4 regions of the Lysinibacillus sp. G4S2 genome follow, and region 1 is predicted to be linked to each of the others. Evidence: riboswitches for the same ligand, from Rfam matches in the RefSeq annotation. Region 1 holds a riboswitch; each other region holds the start of a gene.
What was found. Region 1 has a riboswitch for cobalamin ahead of QUF91_RS12050 (ribonucleotide reductase N-terminal alpha domain-containing protein). Riboswitches for the same ligand answer to the same signal wherever they lie in the genome.
Positions count from the first base shown of each region.

Region 2: linked by a shared signal. The riboswitch ahead of QUF91_RS16780 ((2Fe-2S) ferredoxin domain-containing protein) and the one ahead of QUF91_RS12050 (ribonucleotide reductase N-terminal alpha domain-containing protein) in region 1 are both predicted to bind cobalamin.
Region 3: linked by a shared signal. The riboswitch ahead of QUF91_RS25030 (FecCD family ABC transporter permease) and the one ahead of QUF91_RS12050 (ribonucleotide reductase N-terminal alpha domain-containing protein) in region 1 are both predicted to bind cobalamin.
Region 4: linked by a shared signal. The riboswitch ahead of cobT (nicotinate-nucleotide--dimethylbenzimidazole phosphoribosyltransferase) and the one ahead of QUF91_RS12050 (ribonucleotide reductase N-terminal alpha domain-containing protein) in region 1 are both predicted to bind cobalamin.

Region 1 covers NZ_JAUCFJ010000002.1:2,352,896-2,358,262, forward strand. The annotation lists gene QUF91_RS12040 (ECF transporter S component) at 1-532, shown strand, start outside; gene QUF91_RS12045 (hypothetical protein) at 529-1,212, shown strand; cobalamin riboswitch at 1,323-1,509, shown strand; partial or broken gene QUF91_RS12050 (ribonucleotide reductase N-terminal alpha domain-containing protein) at 1,672-2,973, shown strand; partial or broken gene QUF91_RS12055 (ribonucleoside-diphosphate reductase subunit alpha) at 3,312-4,223, shown strand; gene QUF91_RS12060 (ribonucleotide-diphosphate reductase subunit beta) at 4,237-5,277, shown strand.
Region 2 covers NZ_JAUCFJ010000002.1:3,249,181-3,254,547, reverse strand. The annotation lists gene QUF91_RS16790 (energy-coupling factor ABC transporter substrate-binding protein) at 1-152, opposite strand, end outside; gene QUF91_RS16785 (energy-coupling factor ABC transporter permease) at 154-900, opposite strand; cobalamin riboswitch at 1,133-1,317, opposite strand; cobalamin riboswitch at 1,560-1,743, shown strand; gene QUF91_RS16780 ((2Fe-2S) ferredoxin domain-containing protein) at 1,886-2,257, shown strand; gene cobJ (precorrin-3B C(17)-methyltransferase) at 2,262-3,935, shown strand; gene QUF91_RS16770 (sirohydrochlorin chelatase) at 3,950-4,918, shown strand; gene cobK (precorrin-6A reductase) at 4,915-5,367, shown strand, end outside.
Region 3 covers NZ_JAUCFJ010000002.1:4,907,128-4,912,494, forward strand. The annotation lists gene QUF91_RS25025 (heme ABC transporter ATP-binding protein) at 1-500, opposite strand, end outside; gene QUF91_RS25030 (FecCD family ABC transporter permease) at 506-1,552, opposite strand; cobalamin riboswitch at 1,702-1,891, opposite strand; gene QUF91_RS25035 (biotin transporter BioY) at 2,066-2,662, shown strand; gene QUF91_RS25040 (YdhK family protein) at 2,780-3,367, shown strand; gene QUF91_RS25045 (response regulator transcription factor) at 3,396-4,106, opposite strand; gene QUF91_RS25050 (sensor histidine kinase) at 4,113-5,367, opposite strand, start outside.
Region 4 covers NZ_JAUCFJ010000002.1:1,415,949-1,421,315, reverse strand. The annotation lists gene QUF91_RS07175 (methionine gamma-lyase family protein) at 1-880, opposite strand, end outside; gene QUF91_RS07170 (trimeric intracellular cation channel family protein) at 1,142-1,747, shown strand; gene cobT (nicotinate-nucleotide--dimethylbenzimidazole phosphoribosyltransferase) at 1,859-2,914, opposite strand; cobalamin riboswitch at 3,030-3,206, opposite strand; gene QUF91_RS07160 (ABC transporter permease) at 3,295-4,044, opposite strand; gene QUF91_RS07155 (ABC transporter ATP-binding protein) at 4,041-4,970, opposite strand; gene QUF91_RS07150 (hypothetical protein) at 4,985-5,242, opposite strand.

The DNA.
Region 1 (5,367 bases):
ACGCTATGATAATAAAATAACGAAAAGAGGAAATGGAATGGATCGACAAAGGTTAATGAAATTGACACTCGTTGCGATGGTAGCGGCAATATGTGCAGTTGGTGCAGTGATTAAAATTCCAGCATTTATTGCAACTGCTGCGCTGGACTCTGCTCCCGCATTTTTGAGTGTTGTATTTTTATCTCCAGTATTGGCTGGGGTTGCAGGGGTAATTGGGCATTTTATTACAGCCTTAACTTCTGGCTTCCCACTAGGACCACTCCATATTATTATCGCAGTAGAAATGTTTATCGTTGTATGGATCTTCGGGATTATGCATAATAAAGGAATGCATTTCTGGAAATGGCCTGTGGCACTTATTTTAAATGGCGTTGTGGCACCATTACCGTTTTACTTTATCATTAGTCCGGCATTTTATTGGGCATCTCTTACGAGTCTTCCGCTGGCAACATTAATTAATTTAATCATCGTTGCAGTTGCAATGCCAATTTTATCTAAAGTATTTGTGCGTAAGGCAGGGCGATTACATTGAGAAATGCCATAAAAATAGGGGAGCTCATTGCTACGACAGATAATGCCGCAGCAATTGGTGAAAAACCACAAGATGTTGTGTCAGCCTCAGATCAACTAACGGCATACTTGACAGCACGTGTTACTTTTTTAGAGCAGCTTGCCGCAAATGCTTTACCAACACATGTCCTACTCGCTAATTTTTCAGGGGATGCGGCATGGTCTCGGTATGTAGCAGGCATTCAGCAAGTTTTTGATGAAGCTGGTCTTATTTGTCCGCAAATAGACGGTAGCACTGAGTCCAATATGCCAACTGTACAATCAGGTTTGTCTATAACGATGCTTGGAGAACAGCAGAAACGTACACTAACTAAGCATGAACAACTTATTTGGTATACATATGGACTGCCACTTGTAGGCAATGAAGTCCTTGCGCAGCCTGAGGATGTCGCACAGCTACAGCCTGTTTTTCAGGCATGGAAAGAGGACATCGTGCAGCAAGTTTGGCCAGTAGGATCAAAAGGTCTGCAAGCAGAATTTACCCGCCTTTTTGGCAATCAACAGGTCAAAAGTTCGCTAGATGTTGAGAAAACGGCTGGCCCATGTGCAGTCATTTTACTAGGAGTACATCCAGAAAAAGAGCAACTGGCACAAAATATTTTTCCTAGAAATTTTGAAAAACTACGTAAAACTGCATTGTAATAGGGCTTGCTTCGAGAAAAAGTAGCACTTAAAAAAATTCAAGGGGCAAAACGCCTATTGCAACAACAAACACAATATGTTAGATTTGTTTAGGAGTTAAAACACAATATATAGTATTTTGGACAAGAGGTACCAATATGGTTTAAAAGGGAATTCGGAAAAAGAGCATCTTAAGCCGAAGCTGTCCCCGCAACTGTAAGTGCTGACAAATGATGATGATGCCACTGTTAAAAATGGGAAGGCGATCATTTGGAGGAAGCATGAGCCAGGAGACCTGCCAATTTGTTCGAGACAACAACACATTCTTCGGGGATTGAGAAGTGGAGGCGAGAGATTTGTTCACTTCTTTGTGTGCATGTCCTTCATTTCCATTTCCGATTTTACAGCGATCACGCAACCGATAGAGGGTGCATGATCGCTTTTTGTGTTGTTGTAGAAAGAAAGGGAGAGTATGTGTATATGACAATTCAAATCGAACAGCAAATTGCTAAGTTAAAGAATAGTTACACGGAGGATGAACTTGAAAGTTTTGTAAGGTTATCGGATCGATGGCTACGAAAAAATGACAATGCCACATTTGAGGCATGGGCAGATGCGATGATTTTACAAACGCTTAGCCTAATTGATGAAGAGGAGCCATATTGGACATTTGTTGCAGCGCAAATTTATTTAGAAAAATTATATGACCAATTTGCAATGCGTCGCGGCGTTTCAGTGAAAGATGTTTATCAGGTATTCCCAGCACAATTAGCACGCTATACAGAGGCTGGTTTGTATCATGAAAGTTTAACAACAAAATATAGTGAGCAAGAGCTTCAGGAACTTGCTTCTTATTTAGAACAAAGTCGAGATGAGTTGTTTACATATATTGGCTTAAAAACATTGATGGACCGCTATGTTGTCCGTGATTATACGAAAACACCAGTGGAGCTACCTCAGGAACGTTGGATGGTCATTGCGATGACATTGATGCAGGATGAAACAGAAAATCGTTTACAAAAGGTGCGAGAGTCTTACTGGGCAATGAGCAATTTATATATGACAGTAGCCACTCCGACATTATCGAATGCAGGGAAAACACATGGACAGTTATCTAGCTGCTTTATCGATACAGTAGATGATAGTTTACAAAGCATTTACGACACAAATACAGATGTTGCAACCTTATCGAAATACGGTGGTGGCATTGGCGTTTATATGGGCAAAATTCGTAGCCGAGGCTCATCTATTAAAGGTTTTAAAGGGGCATCAAGTGGCGTATTACCTTGGATTAAACAGCTTAATAATACGGCAGTTTCAGTCGATCAGCTTGGTCAACGCCAAGGAGCTATTGCTGTTTATTTAGATGTTTGGCATAAGGACGTCTTTACGTTTTTAGATTTACGTTTAAACAATGGGGATGAGCGTTTACGTGCCCATGATATTTTCACAGGGCTATGCTTACCGGATTTATTTATGGAGACAGTTGAAGAGCGCGGGGAATGGCATTTATTTGACCCACATGAAGTACGAGAGGTTATGGGCTACTCACTAGAGGATTTCTATGATGAGAAAAAAGGTGACGGTTCCTTCCGTACAAAATATGCAGAATGTATCGCCAATCCTTTATTAAGCCGTGAAGTCGTACCAGCGATCGATATTATGAAGCGTATTATGCGCTCACAGCTTGAAACAGGCGTGCCGTTTATGTTCTATCGTGATGAAGTAAACCGCATGAATCCGAATAAACATGAAGGAATGGTTTACTCAAGTAATTTGTGTTAATAGTAGCACCTTCAATCAGAAATGGTTGTCGAAAACTCCGTTAAACGGGGAAAGTCACAATGTGATAACCTACCGTGCTAAATCTTTTGATTAAATTAGTTAATCAAAAGTAAAAGCCTAACGACTATCGAAAGCATAACTCATTGAAAAACATGAGTGAAGAAGCGAGTAGAGTACCCCTCAAGCGAGGCCCGTTATAGGGATAATTCATAAAGGGAAAAGCGGAGCATCCTTCAGGTAGAGCTGAGGATGATGATATAGTCTCCTCTGTATAGTGATATACAGCAGTTCATAAGAGAACGGATTAGGTCTAGCGAACCTAGTTGAAGAAAAGGACAGAAATTTTCCAAAACATGTCACCAACTGAATTTGAGTCTATTACTTTAGAAGATGATGTCATCGTTACACGTCGCAAGCCTGGAGACTTCGTAGTATGCAATTTATCATCCATTAATTTAGGTAGAGCTGTACCGGCTGGTGTTTTAGAGCGCTTGATTCCAATTCAAGTACGTATGTTAGATAATGTTATTGCTCTAAATACAATTCCAGTAAAACAGGCAGAGCGTACAAACTTGCGTTACCGTGGTATTGGACTTGGAACATTTGGCTGGCATCATTTATTAGCTTTAAAAGAAATTCAATGGGAGTCTGAGGATGCTGTAGAATTCGCGGACAAGCTATATGAGGAAATTGCGTATTTAACGATTCGTGCTTCCAACGATTTGGCAAGTGAAAAAGGAGCCTACCCATTATTTGAGGGCTCAGATTGGCATACTGGTGCTTATTTTGACAAACGTGGCTATGACAGTGATAAATGGAATGCATTACGTGCGGCAGTTGCTGAAAAAGGTATGCGCAACGGCTATGTGATGGCAGTTGCACCTAACTCATCGACATCCATTTTAGCAGGCAGTACGGCAACGATTGATCCTATTTTCCAAAAGAGTTATTCAGAGGAGAAGAAGGATTACAAAATACCAGTAACTGTACCAGATTTATCACCAGTGACGACTTGGTATTATAAATCTGCTTATTTCATCGATCAAAATTGGACAATCAAGCAAAATGCTGCACGAGCACGTCATATCGATCAGGGTATTTCGCTTAATTTATATGTTCAAAATACGATTAAGGCGAAGGATTTACTGGCACTGCATATGAATGCTTGGGCGAGCGGTGTAAAAACGACGTATTATGTGCGCTCGACATCTGTAGAATTGCTAGAATGTGAGTCTTGCGCTAGCTAGGGGGAAGTAAATAATGACAACAATTACTAAACGACAAATTATGGATAAAGAAGCACCGAACCGTTCAACAGGCATTGTGAACGGACGCTCTTCTAACATTTTAAACTGGGATGATGTGCGTTTTAGCTGGGCTTATCCAAAGTATAAAAAAATGCTAGGTAACTTCTGGACTCCATTTGAAATTAATATGAGCAATGATGTGAAGCAGTTTCCTGAGCTATCAGCAGTTGAGCAGGAATCCTTCTTAAAGATTATCGGTTTACTGGCGCTATTAGACAGTGTGCAAACTGATTTTGCGGGGAAAGTAGCAGATTATTTAACAGATTCAAGCTTAAATGCACTAATGATCATTTTAGCGCAGCAAGAGGTTATTCATAATCACTCGTATTCCTATGTGCTATCAAGTATTGTGAACAAAGATGAACAAGATCGTACGTTTGACTTTTGGCGTACGGAGCCAGTGTTAGAGCGACGTAATGATTTTATTATTAAGGGCTACCGTGCATTTTCAGAGGAGTCAACTGTTGACAATATGCTAGAGGCGATTATTTATGATGTGATTTTAGAAGGCTTATTCTTCTATTCTGGCTTTGCCTTCTTCTATCATCTAGCACGCAATCAAAAAATGGTGGCAACGTCAACGATGATTAATTATATTAACCGCGATGAACAGCTACATGTTGATTTATTTGTGAAAATTTATCAAGAGTTATTAGAGGAATATCCTGAATACGATACGCCAGAACGAGCAGCACGTGTGCAGGAAATCTTCCGTGAGGCTGTACAACTAGAAGTCGATTGGGCCAATGAAGTGATTGGCGATAAAATTGATGGCCTTGATGTGGAAGATGTCCATGATTATGTGCACTTCTATGCCAATGTTCGTTGTAATCAACTTGGCGTCGAGCGTCCATTTGAAGGCTATCGCAAAAATCCATTGAAGTGGGTTAAAGCTTACGAAGATGTTGATTTAGGGAAAACAGATTTCTTCGAGCAACGTTCTCGTCAATATGTGAAGGTTAATGTAGAAGATAACGGGTTTGATGATTTGTAATGCTCAATGAGGCTAGGGGAAAAGTGTATTTTTAAAGCAAAATTATAAAATTTCACATTAGAAAAGCGCGAGAAATCAAAGTTTATTAAA
Region 2 (5,367 bases), 900 kb from region 1:
CTTTCAAACCAAGGTTCGTAGTCAGCGTTAATTTCACTAATCGCTGCTTCTGCTTGGCCATCAGCCCCTTCAAATTCTGCACCTTTTTGGATAAAGAGAGGGAAGATTGCTAGAAACACAACAATTGCTAGGAGCAGTAAATTTTTTTTCATATTAGTGTGCCTCCTTTGCTGAGAAAACACGTAATGCTTTTAGTTCGCTCAAATTATATTTTTTCAAGAAGTTCATAACGATCACTGTTAAAATTCCTTCACTAATAGCGAGAGGAATTTGTGTTAATGCAAAAATACCAGCAAATTTTGTGAATGAAGCCATAAATCCTCCTACTTCAGAAGGGAAGGCAAGAGCTAACTGTACAGAAGTGACAACATATGTACCTAAGTCACCAAGCATTGCTGCTAAAAAGACAGCTATGGAAAATGATAGCCCTATTTTTTGTGAGCCTTTAAAAACATAGTAAGCAATAATAGGACCAACAATTGCCATGGAAAAGGCGTTTGCCCCTAAAGTTGTAAGTCCACCATGTGCTAAAAGTAAAGATTGGAATAATAATACGATTGTCCCGATCACACTCATAGCTAGTGGCCCAAAAAGAACAGTCCCAAGTCCAACTCCTGTCGGGTGCGAGCAACTCCCTGTTACAGAAGGGATTTTTAAGGCTGATAGCACAAAGGCGAAGGCACCCGATAAACCTAGTATCATTTTTGTTTCAGGATTTTCATCAATGGTTTTGCGAATTGAACGTAATCCTAAAATAATAAATGGAATGGAAATGACCCACCAAAAAATTGCCCATTCAATCGGCAAAAAGCCCTCCATGATATGCATAGCAAATGCACGATTTGGCACGAATAAAAATGCCAGTAAGAAATAACTAAGCTTCCAACCTGAGAATTTCAAAATCTCTCCTCCTTACATTAAAATTTTCGAATTAGCGTGCGAACGAAATTATTTCACCTTGCCATAAAATAGGTGTTTTGCTCCTCAACCGGAACCATATCTGTACGCATCTACCACCTTGAGATGAAAATGAAGATAAAAAAAACACTTCTCCGATTCAGGAAAAGTGCATAGCTAAAAAAGTAATTAAAAATCTAATCTGCTAGGCGCACACCTATCCTCGTAGGTTGAAACGATCACTTATTTTTCGGCAGGTCTCCTGGCTTTAGTTCAACGTTTTATAGGCCTTCCCATCCTTTGGACAGTGACATTATCTATAAAACTCCCTAGTACAGTGGCGGGACCGCGCCGGACTTAAACCGGCTTCCCTTTTAAGCGAATTGATGAACAATTCGCACCGAAAAAAGATGAAGTTGTGAGATTTCACGACAAAGTGTAACATGAATTTCCGTAAACAAGCTATCTTTTTTATGAAAAATTTTTTAAATTGAGGGGCATTGTAGAAAATTCGGATAATACAGAAGAGGAATTTCCCTTTTTTCTAGGGGAAATTTGCTGAATAATTAATAAAAATGCCACAAATTAAGAAAGAAATATTGAAATTTTAAAAAAATAAGCTATGATAGAGACAGATTTCTATTACATAAAAAATACAATTTCATATAAAAACGTCAATAAGTGCTCGAATATTTTCGAGATAATAGGGAAATCGGTGAAAATCCGATACAGCCCCCGCTACTGTAATAGCTGATGAAATCGCAAATGCCACTAGTGAAAACTCGGGAAGGCGCGAAAGTAAAAGGAAGCTTAAGTCAGGAAACCTGCTTATTGCGATAAATGCATGCAAACTTTTCGGAGGGAGAAGTTGAAGCGAGAGCGAGTACCTGTATATATTCGTTTTAATTTGGCTTCTACAAAACCTTTACTCTTCGTCTAGAGTAAAGGTTTTTTCTTTTTCCTAAAAGCAAATGAGGGGAGAACAACAATGACAACATGGAATTTAGAGGGGATGAAAACGCATCTTTTTATTTGCAATGGCAGTAGCTGTATGAAAAAAGATGGAGAGGAAATTACACAGGCAATCCGTGATGAAATTCAGTTGCTGGCGATTGATAAGGAAATACATACGACAAGGACACGCTGTAATGGTAGGTGTAAGGATGCTTGTGTTGTCATCGCTTATCCTCAAGGGAATTGGTACCGTGTGCCGACCACAGAGCATGCGCGGGCACTTGTTCAAGATTTAAATCACGAATCGTTACATAATGAGCATGTCTTTACACTGCGTGAAGGTTCGTTACAGCGTACAGCACAAACAACAGCCATTAAAGGTATTGAAAAGGTGAAAGAGGGGTAACAAAATGTCGCAAAAAGGGAAGATTTTCGTAGTTGGCTTTGGACCTGGAGATTTTAAACATATTACGACTCGTGCTGTGGAGGCACTACAACAAAGTGATATGATCATAGGCTATAAAACTTATGTTGAACTTATTCAGGATTTAGTAAGTGCAAAGTCAATTATTAGTACCGGTATGACAGAAGAGGTTTCACGTGCACAGGAAGCGGTCCGCCAAGCAGAGGCAGGCAGTATCGTATCTGTTATTTCGAGCGGAGATGCTGGTGTCTATGGCATGGCGGGATTAGTGTATGAGGTATTAATCGAGCTAGGCTGGACGGAAGCAACTGGTGTTGAGGTAGAAATTGTTCCGGGTATTTCGGCTATCAATTCGTGTGCAAGTTTACTAGGTGCTCCGATTATGCATGACGCCTGTACGATTAGTTTAAGTGACCACTTAACGCCTTGGAATTTAATTGCAAAACGAGTAGAAGCAGCCGCAATGGCGGATTTTGTTATTGCTCTTTATAACCCAAAGAGTGGTCGTCGTACGAGACAAATTGTGGAGGCACAACGAATTTTATTAGAATATCGCTCTCCAGATACGCCGGTAGGACTTGTGAAAAGCGCGTATCGTGAACGCCAGGAAATTACAATGACAACTTTGGCAGAAATGCTAGAACACGATATTGGTATGCTAACAACCGTTGTGATTGGAAATTCATCAACGTTCTTCTACGACAATAAAATGATTACGCCACGTGGTTATCAGCGTAAATATACACTTGGCGAAGAAAAACAACCGTTACGACCACATCAACGACTGAAAGAAGAAAATGAACCGTGGGCAATGAATCAAGAAACAGGACAGGCGCGTAATGATTTTGCGACAGATCCTAATGCAAATCGAATCAAGTCCAGTTTAGCGATAACACCAGAACCAAAGCCTAAAAAAAAGTCATCACTTGAAATGGCGACAACAGCACTAGCGATGGTGAAGGGAACAAGTGCTGTGAAGGCAACACCCAAGCTTATTCACCAAAAAATTGAATCTATTTTTGAATTAGCTGTTAGTCCAGGAGTAGCCAATAAGTTCTTTTCTCCTCAACAAATGATGACTTTAGCAGAAGTTGTTGGAGAGGAAGGCACGATGGAGTATACACCAGACCATCAAATTCATTTGAAAATTCCAACAGCTGCGCCTGAAGAGATTACAGCAAAGCTTCGTGAAGTTGGCTTTTTACTAGCACCAATTGGTGACGTGCTTTCGTTAAAGGCTTGTGACTTCTGTTACGGAGAAAAGTTCGATTCGATTCCTTATGCAGAAGAGATTCAAGAAAAGCTTGGGGGAATGTCGTTACCGAAAACGTTAAATATTGGTTTTAACGGCTGTGGTATGGCATGTTATCGAGCGGTATTTGATGATATTGGGATTGTTTATCGCAAAAGTAAGTTTGATGTTTTTATTGGTGCTAAGCCGGTTGGCCGTACAGCACATGCGGCCCAGCCTGTTGTTGAGGGCTTAGAGCCTGAGCAGCTTATACCGCTAATTACAGACATTATCGAAGAGTATAAAGCAAATGCACATCCAAATGAACGTTTGTTTAAATACTTCAAACGTGTGAAAAAGATACTTCATTTTACGTATCAGGATATGTCTTCAAAAATAAAAGTTGAGCCAGCTCCATGCGGCGACTAGTGAGGGGTAATGAGATGAAAGCAATTTTATTTGTCGGCCACGGGAGCCGTTTAGCAGCAGGAAATGATGAGGTACGCACGTTTATCGAGCAAATGACACCTCGTATTGATGAGAGTTTTTTAGTAGAAACATGTTTTTTAGAGTTTGCCTCGCCGAACATTGAAGAAGGTATTACGAACTGTGTGAAGAAGGGCGCTACAGAGGTGCATGTTATTCCGATTATTCTTCTTCATGCGGGACATTCAAAACTGCATATTCCAGCAGAAATCGAACATGCGCGTGAGCATTATCCAAATATAACGTTCACATATGGCCAAACAATCGGAATCCATGAAGAAATATTTGCTATTTTAGAAGACCGTTTAGCAGAAATTGGATTCAATGTGGAAGAAGAACATAAGGATACTGCCATTTTATTAATTGCACGAGGCGGTAGTGACCCATCTGCAAATGGTGATTTTTATAAGATTACACGCCTGTTGTGGGAAAAACTTCCGGTTCAGTTTGTGGAAAGCGCCTTTATGGGTGTGACAGATCCTCGTGTTGAAGAAGGTATTGAGCGCTGTGTGAAGCTTGGTGCTAAAAAAATCATTATGCTACCGTACTTTTTATTCACAGGTATCCTCATGGAACGTATGAATGGTATGTGTAAGCAGTTTAACGAAAAATATCCTGACTGTGATATTCAAATTGCCAACTATTTTGGCTATCATGAGCGTTTGCAAAATGTGTTATTAGAGCGTATTGAGCAAGCTGTGAATGGTACATCAACAGGCATGCAAGATTTAGAAAACTATCGTGCTTATGCGGCGGTGCATGGTCATGCGCATCATCATCACCATCATGACCACGACCATGGACATGACCACCATGATCACGACCATGACCATGAACACCACAATCACGACCATGACCATGAACACCACAATCACGACCATGACCATGACCACGATCATCACCATGAAGAGGAGCCGGTGCAATGATTTTCATGTTAGCAGGGACGAGTGATGCAAGGAATCTAGCACTTGAATTACAGTCAGCGGGTTACGCTGTGACGGCAACCGTCGTTACTGAATCAGCCGCTTCAAGCCTTGCAGAAGTGGGCCTTCCTCATTTAGTCGGACGATTAACAGCTGAGGAAATGGCGACGATTATCACAGAGCAAGGGTACCGTTTAGTTGTAGATGCCTCTCATCCATTTGCTGAAGAAGCTTCAAAAAATGCGATGGCAGCAGCGGAGCAAGCAAATGTACCGTATATTCGCTATGAACGTGCCCATGAACATTATGCACATCCCCTTATTACGGTTGTGAAAGATTACGAGGAGGCTGCCCACTTAGCAGCTGAAAAACGTGGTGTTATCATGCTGACGACGGGCAGTAAAACGCTTGCTACCTTTACAAAGGTATTACATGGTTTAGAAAATACGCGA
Region 3 (5,367 bases), 2.6 Mb from region 1:
TTTGTTGGCTCATCTAAAATAAGCATCTGTGCTTGCTGAGCGAGAGCACGGGCAACCATCACACGCTTTTTTTCTCCCCCCGAAAGAGAGCTAAAGCTACGTTTCTCTAAATGAGCAATCCCTGTTTGATCAAGTGCACTTTTTACAATTTGAAAATCTTGTTGTTGATCAAGTTCGAATAGTTTTTTATGGGGTGTTCTCCCCATACTTACTAAATCATGTACGGTAAAGTCGAATAAGACCGGTGTTTCTTGGCTCACAACTGCTAAATTTTTCGCAATGCTTTTACTCGATTGCTTTAAAATATCCTGTTCATTTAATAAGATTGTTCCACTTTCTGGTTTTAATAAACGATACATATTCTTTAGTAGCGTTGACTTCCCACTACCATTAGGACCAATCAGCCCAACGAATTGCTTTTCCTTTATTTGAACACTTACTTCATGTAAAATGCGTTCATCAGAAATGGAGAAAGATACTTGTTTCGCTTCTAATGTCATAATTTCTAATCCCCTTCACCGAAAGAATAATTGTTACGACGTAGCAGCCAAATGAAAAATGGCCCGCCACAAAAAGCCGTGATAATTCCAATTGGCATTTCTTCAGGAGCAATTAAAATTCGGGCAAGTGCATCTGCCCAAACTAAGAAAATCCCCCCTAATAAAGCACTAATCGGTATGACATATTTATGGTTTGAACCTACAATTAGCCGTACAATATGTGGAATGATTAAGCCAACAAATCCGATTGAACCACTGACTGCGACAAGAACACCCGTTAATAATGAAACTAATAAGATAAGTTGAATTCGAAACTGTTGTAAATTAACCCCTAAAGTGACAGCTGCTTCATCTCCAAGAAGTAATAAATTTAAACTTCGATAGTGGAGCCATAGCAAGGCAAACACCACAATAAAAATAACTGTAGGAATTAAAACATTACTCCACTTTGCACCAGCTAAGCTTCCTAGCATCCAAAACATGACTGCCTTCATTCCGCCCTCTTGCTTCGACATCATTAATATAAAATTTGAAATAGCAGATAAAATAAACGACACCGCCATCCCTGAAAGTAAAAGTCGAAAGACAGAAACTCTACCGCCAACACGCGCTAAGAAGAAAACTAACGCCATCGCTGTGAGAGAACCGATAAATGCAGATACGGAAAGAGCATAAACACCAAGAAATGAAAAAGCACCTAAAATGATGACAGCTGTAGCACCAACCGTTGCACCAGAAGAAATCCCTAAAATATATGGTTCAGCAATTGAATTACGAACAAGTGCCTGAATAGCTGCTCCTGCAATTGCCAATCCTGCTCCAACGATAGCAGCGAGCAATACACGTGGAGCTCGGATTTGCCAAATGATAATTTCCTGTGAGCGACTCCAATCTTGTTCTATTCCATTTTGTATAAGTGGGATTTTTGAAAGGATGACCTTCCATACATATTGTGGCGTAACAGAAACCGATCCAACCATTATAGCAATTGTCATTGAAATGAGTAGAACTAGAAGAAGAGTCATTGAGAGTAGTATAAATTTTTTATTCATCTGTTTATTAACTCCTAATCAAAAATAATAGGTACGAAGCAATAAAAAAGGGTATTCCATGCTAAATACGCATAGAAATACCCGAGATTAAACAAAGTAAGAAAGATTTCCTTCTATTGTCCGTAATCGCTTTCATCCTCGTGGGCATTACAGGTATTCGCTAATTGGCAGGTCTCCTGGCTTCGAATCAATGTACTATGATTGCCTTCCCATTCTAGAACAGTGGCTAAATCATCATAGAACTCCTCGTTACAGTTGCGGGACAGCGTCGGATTTGCACCAACTTCCCTTTTAAGTGACACATTTACAAGATGTCACACCATTAGCATCATATATATTTTAAAATTATGACGATTCTATCATATATTTTAATAGTTCGTCTATTACTAGAATTATTCATCCAAATAAGAAGGATAATTATTTTTGTGTTAACCGAATAAAATAATCAAGTTGACACAAAAACTTTATTTTCTTACACTATTATTATCAACATTACTTATTAGGGGTGAAATAATGACAACAGTAGCGGAACACTCGCATCACAAATTAAGAACAGTAGATATTGCTTATATTGGACTATTTTCAACATTGATGATGATTGGCGCTAATATTACTTCCTTTGTACCTTTTATGGTTGTTGGTGGCGTACCAATTACGCTGCAAACATTTTTTGCTATATTAGCAGGACTGATTCTTGGTAGTAGAAAAGGTGCACTCGCTTGTACTGTTTATATGTGCATCGGTTTAGCAGGCGCACCTGTATTTGCACGTTTCAGTGGTGGCTTTGGACAAATCTTAAGTCCTACATTCGGTTTTATTGTCACTTTTATATTAGCTGCATATGTTGCAGGGCTTATTGTAGAGCGCAGCGGAACGAAAAAAAGCTATGTAATTGCTGCTTTAATTGCAACTGCCATTAATTATTTACTTGGAACGAATTGGATGTATTTCGCCTATAAGCTATGGGCTAGTGCTCCAGATGCTTTTTCTTATAAGATGGCATGGCTTTGGATGATGCCTCCATTACCAAAGGATATTATTTTAGCTATATTTGCCGGTATTTTTGCCTACCGCCTACAAAAAGTATTGAAAATAATTCCTGTTAAATAACAGAAACCCTTCTTTAGTTTGATGCTAAAGAGGGTTTTTTTTCTTGTAAGACTGCTATCCACAATTTCTGCACATTTATTTGCTACATTAAGGGCAAATAAGGAGGAGGAAATTAACATGATATTAAAAAGACAATGGCCTATTGGCATACTGACAGCATTAGCTTTACTAACATTATCAGCTTGCTCTACCAGTTCAACTAAGCCGGAAACCAATTCAAAAAATAACACCGAAACTGAGCAGAGCACTGAGATGGATCATTCTATGATGAACCATTCAAGCTCTAGTGAAGTACCAACAACTTTGAAAAATGCTGAAAAACCAAAGTTTCCTGTTGGAAGCACCGCCATTATTACGGATGGTCATATGGCAGGTATGAAAGGCGCAGAAGCAACGATTGTTGGCGCTTATGATACGACAGCCTACATTGTCTCCTATGAGCCAACTACAGGTGGAAATCGCGTAGATAATCATAAGTGGGTTATTCATGAGGAATTGATAGATTCAGGTGAAGCTCCATTGGCTCCTGGTACAGAAATCAAAACGAATGCATCTCATATGGAAGGGATGGAAAATGCGACTGTCCATATAGATGAGGCACTACAAACGACAGTTTATATGATTGATTATACGTCTACAACTATAGGTGAAGCAGTGAAAAACCATAAATGGGTTACGGAAGAAGAGCTAGCAACAAAAAAATAAAAATTCAACCTCTGCGGGAATTCTTCCATCAGAGGTTGTTATTTCTAGCTTCTAAAGGCTTTCGATCAGCTGACTTATGCCATTTATAGCCGATTCCCCAAACTGTTTGTAAGTACTCATCAGCTGGAAAACCACTTTTTCGTAATTTTTCTCGTAAATTACGGACATGTGAATCAATAGTTCGATCTTCAATTGATACGTTATAACCCCAGACTGTATTAATGAGATGTTCTCTTGAGAAAACTTTATTTTGATAATCAAGAAATAACGCTAACATTGCAAATTCTTTCGGCGTTAAAGGAATAGCCTCTTGTTGAAAATATAATTCAAAGGATTCTTTATTTAAACGTAGCCCTTCAAAGAAAATAACTTTTTCTTCAACTTTCGTTCTTCTTAATACAGCATTTATACGAGCTAGTAACTCTTCTTCATCGAAAGGCTTTAAAATATAGTCGTCTGCCCCAATATTTAACCCTTTTATGATATCAGCCTGCTCCCCTTTTGCTGTTAGCATAATCACTGGTATATCCGAAAACTTCCTTATTTCCTGACAAGCTTGCCAGCCATCCATCTCTGGCATCATAATATCTAACAGCACTAAGTCTATATGATTTTCCTCTAAATACACTAGAGCATTTCTAATCGATGTCATTGCTATACAATGAAACGTAGGCTCTAAGTAAAGAGATAGTAAATCTAGCATCCTTGGTTCATCGTCAATTAGTAATAATGTTTTCATTCGTTCCTACTCCTTAAACAGTAATTCAAAAGTAGTCCCTTTGTTTTCCTCACTAAAAACGGTTACTTCTCCTCCTTGTGCATGTACAAGTTCTTTGACAATAGCGAGGCCTAATCCTGAACCTCCATGCGCACGTGTACGAGATTTTTCTACCCTATAAAAGCGTTCAAAAATATAAGGTAAATCCTTCTTCGGAATCCCTTTCCCAGTATCTTTTATAATAATTTTTAACAAGTTACTGTGTCTTTTCACAATTACGGAAGTCGAATCTCCTGAGGAACAATACGTTAATGCGTTATTTAAAAGATTTAAAATAATTTGCTCAAGTCTTGCCGAATCAGCCATTAATGTTAATCCCTCTTCACATTGAACAAAAAAATCTATTTGTTTTTCCTGAAAAGCAGGGCTCAGCTTGGCTTCAATATTAACCAAAAACTCATCCAAATGAAGATATTCCTTGTCAATAACAAAAGAATTTTCATCCATTTTTGCTAAATCAAATAAGTCTTTTATTAAACGAGAAAGTCGATTTGTTTCTTCTATAATAATGCTTAAATATTTTTGGCGATCTTGCTCCGTCAAATCACGTTTATAAAGTATGTCTGTATACCCTTTTATAAACGTTAATGGTGTTCTAAGCTCATGGGCAATACTTGATAAAAATTCCTTTCTCTCTTCTCTTAAATGTTGTAAATCATCTGATAAAAGCTGTATTGCATTAGAAAGATCGCTTAATTCATCTTTACCATTAGTAGAAAGGGCCACCGTAAAATCCCCTTTACTCATTTTCAAAGTAGCTTCTTTCATTTGAACTAATGGGTAGGCGAGCTTTCTAGACAAAACAATAATGACTGCAATGGTCACCAATCCTGAAATAATACCAACAATTAGAAAATGCTTATTTAAGCGTTCCATTAATGCATGGATAGAATCTGTATTTTGAAACATAAAAACATAGCCAATTGTCGTTTGCTGTTTTTGGATAGGACTAATTGTTGCAATATATTTCTCCTCCTGCCAATTATCCTGCAATACCTTTCCATTATAAGGAACGTTATCCTCGAGCTTCTTTATATAAGCTCTTATTTCAGGGTGTGGCTGTGAAGCAGCTAATAGTTTTCCAGCCTTATCTGAAATAACAACATCCGTATTTTCTTTTGATTCCATTAATACTACGTGAGCTAATGTTTCCTTATCGAAATTTTGCTCTAATATTGTTCGATGTGAATTTCCCCTTGCCTGCAAGCTCTTTAATTCCTCT
Region 4 (5,367 bases), 940 kb from region 1:
ATGCTTGCGCGACAACATGTGGTGCTAGGAAAAAGCCTTGATAGAAATCACCGAGTGTATTTAATGTAGCACCAGCTTCAGCACCAATACCTGGTGATGTCATACGATAAGCACATTTTTCTACTAAATCTGCACGACCAGCAATATAACCTCCAATTTTCGCAAGGCCTCCTCCTGGATTTTTGATCAGTGAGCCTGCCATTAAATCAGCACCAATCTCCGTTGGTTCCTGTGCTTCCACAAATTCACCATAGCAATTATCAACAAAAATAACAGCATCTGGTGCTAATTCGCGGATTTTTACACACATTTCTGCAATCTGCGAAACGGTAAAGGATGGTCGTGTTGCATAACCCTTCGAGCGTTGAATAGCAATCATTTTTGTATTTGGCGTAATTGCAGCTGCAACACCTTCCCAATCAATCGTTTTGTTATCGATTAAATCTACATGTCGATACCCGATTTTATAATCCTTTAAAGAGCCCGTGTCCTTGTCGCCGCCATCGACTATTGACTGCAATGTATCATACGGTTGACCCGAAATATAAAGTAATTCATCACCAGGACGTAACACGCCGAATAAACTAAGCGTAATTGCATGTGTACCTGAAATAATTTGCGGACGTACAATGGCAGCCTCCGCTCCAAAGACCTCTGCATATACACGCTCTAGATTGTCACGCCCTTCATCATCATAGCCATAACCATTAGACGGGTGTAGATGATAATCGCTTACTTGATGCTTTCGGAACGCAGCGAGCACTTTTTGTTGGTTGAAGAACGCCATGTCCTCTACCTTTGCATGAAAAGGACGCACCTTTTCTTCTATTTTAGTAGCTAACGCTAGTGTTTCTTCCATTAAATTGGTTGTAAAAGTCATTTTATTCTTCTCCATTTCACTTTTGTTCAAATCTTATCTTAACAATTTGTGAGCTTGCCTGCAAAATTTGCTATTGTTTCTAATTGCATTTTACGCTAATCTAAATTGCGGAATTAATCTATTACGTCCTGCTATAATAGGATATTTAATATCTGATAATTCCAAAGCATTAGTTGATACTTTTCTTAGTAGAAACTTCTACGCTACAAAAAAGTGTTTGTAACTAATAGAAAAGATCAATTCATATAGGGAGTGAAAGTGTTGGCTTGGGAGGTTTTTAGTATTATTGGAACAATTGCCTTTGCTATTTCCGGGGCAATAATTGCAATGGAGGAAGAATACGATTTATTCGGTGTATATATACTCGGAATTGTAACCGCTTTTGGCGGAGGAGCTATACGAAATTTGCTCATAGGATTACCTGTAACAACGCTGTGGGGGCAGGATATGATGTTCCAAATTGCCATTGCAGCAATTACAATTTTTTTCTTATTTCCACATCGCCTCATTCAACATTGGCATCGCTGGGGCAATTTCACTGATGCTATTGGTTTATCAGCATTTGCGATTCAAGGTGCCCTCTATGCCGTGAAGCTCGACATGTCCATTAGTGCCGTTATTGTAGCTGCTGTCTTAACAGGGTCAGGTGGTGGAATTGTTCGAGATTTATTAGCTAGACGACAACCACTAGTCCTCCGTGATGAAGTCTATGGTGTTTGGGCAGCACTAGCCGGGCTTATCATCGGGCTTGAATTATTTTCAGGGGATTTCTTTTTATATGTATTATTTGGTGTAATTACAGCACTAAGAGTTCTTTCATATATGAAAAAATGGCGTTTACCGTTACGGAAGTTGCAGCGGGCATAGCCACGTTTCCTTACATCACTGCATAACAACAAGCCCAAATAGCTGTTATTTGGGCTTGTTTTTTTAATCCTGTAAATAAAAAACTTATTTGAGAACCTCATAATCTTTAAATTACTTTTCTAACAGCAGTATAGATTCCTCTAATGTAACCATGTTTTTCATCATGGAGCTTGCTGCATCCAAAATAGGAAAGGCTAAAGCTGCACCAGAGCCTTCGCCCAATCGCATATTCATCTGTAGCATCGGTTCAACCCCGAGCAATTCAGCTGCAATTTTAGCACCTGGTTCTTCGGAAGCATGAGAAGGAATGATATAGTCTTTTACTTTTGGTTCAAGTTCGTATGCAATAAGTGCAGCAATAGTAGAAATAAAGCCATCGATCACAACAGGTTTGCGATTGACAGCGGCAGCAAGTATAACCCCAGCCATAGCGCCTATTTCTAACCCACCAACTTTTGCAAGAATATCAATCGCATCGTCTCGATTTGGTTTATTTAATGCAATGGCATTGTGAATGACTGCTACTTTATGTGCCAGCCCCCCCGGTCCAACACCTGCACCGAATCCTGTTACTTCACTTGGATGACACTCATGAAGAACCGATAATATTGCAGCACTCGGTGTTGTATTAGCTATCCCCATTTCACCTGTCCCGAGTACATTGATCCCTTTTTTTATTTCCTCCGTAGCTACTTCAATTCCTACTTCAATTGATTGAATGGCTTCTTCCCTTGACATAGCAGGACCTTTTGCCATATTGTCCGTTCCGTATTTAATTTTTTTAATGATGACACCAGCATCAAGTGGAATATCCTCTTTAACACCAACGTCTACTGTGACAATTTTGGCATTTGTTATTTTCGCTACAGCGCAGACACCTGTTCCTCCTCTAGGAAAATTTAATGTTTGAAAGACCGTTACATTTTGCGGATTTGATGTTACCCCTTCATCATAAACACCATGATCTGCTGCACAGACAATAATTGCTTTGTTATCAATCGCAGGAAATAGTTCTCCAGTAATTCCTGATAGTTGCACAGCTAAAGACTCCAGTTTCCCCAAGCTTCCAGGAGGCTTGCTAAGCGCATCTATGTACTCCCTTGCTGTCTCCATCATTTTGTTATCGACACTTTGAATGTTTTGAATCGTTTGTTGTAATAATTGCATGAAAATTTCCCCTTTCTTTTTTGCCCTTGTTACTCGAAGATTGATCTAGAGAAAAAAATAAAAAGCCTGTAGTTTATTTCATAACAAATAAACTACAGACTTTTCCATCGTCTATAAAATACGAAGCAGTTAGGCAGGTCTCCTGGCTCAATTTCAACATTTCATAGAACCTTCCCAGAACATTGCTAGTGGCATTCTCTATGAAACTCCCTTTTACAGTGGTGGGACCGCTAAAGCTTTTCACTTTATTCCCTATTCTCCCGCAATGGGCACCTAAAGCTTTTATGCAATTATTTTAAATTTACGATAAAGTGTTTTTAGTGTCAATATTTAAAGTTGTTGAGCATTGTTGACATTTTGAAGTGAACGAATATACTTGATTATTCATATTTAAAAACTTTAACACAAAATACTAACGTAATTACTGCTATAGCAGTTAATACTGATAACTCGGTTAGATAAGTATTAAGATTTTGAGTCTCGAAGATAAGTGTTTTTCTTATAGCTTCAATAATATAATTAAGTGGATTAATATAAACAAATGGCATTAAAATTTTTGGCCACACGTCACTCGGGAAGAAAGTACCACCTAAAAAAATGAATACTAAATTTGAAAGATTCCCCATAGTTGTGGCATTTTTTGCGTTATTAGCATATATTCCGATTATTAAACCTACGCCTAATAAACTAAGACCACCCATTAATAACAACGGAATCAATAAAAGAGTATAAATAGAACTAAAATTTAATTGGACATTAAAAATAAAAACACTAATGCCCAATATAATAACTGTTTGTATAGCCATAATGAAAAGCTGTGTACTAAAAATTGATACCATTATTTTTGATGTAGAAATTGGAGTAACTTTAATTTTTTTAAAAATACCCCTTTCCCTATATGAAGCGATCATCACAGGTAAAGCTATTAGACCGATAGCTCCATAAGCCATTCCTAGAATACCTGGAAAGATATAGGTCATATATGACATACCATCTCTTGCCGCATCTTTTCCTGCTGTACCCATTAAAGCCATCATTAAAATAGGGAACACAGTACTCATAATAGCCGCTTGTTTATTTCTTAATTCCATTTTAAAAAATATAGAAGACAAATTCACAAAACTATTCATACTTTCAAAACACTTCCAGTCATATTTAAGAATACATCCTCTAAATTTGCTTTTTGAATATTAATACTAGTTGTTGTTATTCGTTTTTCATCTTCTAATTTATTTATATAATCTATCGTTTTTCTTATGTCTTTAGTGTATAAGTAAAAAAAGTCCTCTTCTTTTTTTATCGTTTCTACTGTCGGACAACTTTCTAAATACTGTACATCAGAATCTGCTATTAAACCTATTTTAATAAATGAATTTAAATTAGCATTTTCAATAATCTCTTCCGGTTTTCCCACAGTATATATACTCCCATTGTTAATAAAACATACATTATCACAGAGTGCCTCTACTTCTTCCATATAATGTGTTGTTAATATTATAGTTGTCCCTTCCTTTCTAATATCTTTTATAATATTCCACAAATCTTTTCTGGAGTTCGGATCTAACCCGGTTGTAGGTTCATCCAAAAACAAGACCTGAGGTTTATTCAAAATACTTAAAGCTATACTTACTCTTTGTTTTTGTCCTCCAGAAAGTTTATTAACATAAGATCTTTTATGTTCTTGCATATTTACTTTGTTTAATAGATCTTTAATTTCATTTTCAGTAATCTTCATGTTGTATAATATAGCAAAGAATTCAAACAATTCATCCACCCTAATATAATCAAAATAGGAATTTGACTGAAACTGTACACCTATGAGTGGTTTAATTTGATCTGAATCTTTTCTAACATCTAAACCATTAACAATTATGTTGCCGGTATAGCCATTTCTAACCCCTTGTACACATTCTAATAAAGTTGTTTTCCCCGCTCCGTTTGGTCCTAGTAAACCAAACACTTCATTGTGATTTATTGTTAAATTAATATTTTTCAGTATTTGTATATTAGAGTTATACGAAAAATACAAATCTTTTATTGATATTGCTTCATTCATATATAACACCTCTATTATGATAGAATGATTCGTTTCATTTTTGCATGATTCAATTTTTCATTAATAAATGCTTGCATGTCTTTAATATCAATCCTATCTAAAATTTGAAGCATTTCATCTAATGATAAATGATACCTTCCATTAACTCGCTCATTCCCTAAAAATAATAAAAAATCCTTATCATTTTCTAATATTTTATAAATTTTATGCTGTAAAAATTTTTTACTTTTCTCTAAATACTTACTCATAATTTTGATTTCTTTGCTGTCCATTTTCACCTTTTCATTAATATGTAAGATGTCCTTTGATATTGCACAAGATAGACCAGTAGATGCTGTATGCCCATATTAGTTCTTCATTATCTTTGCTAAAATAGGAAAGAAATACATTTGTAGCT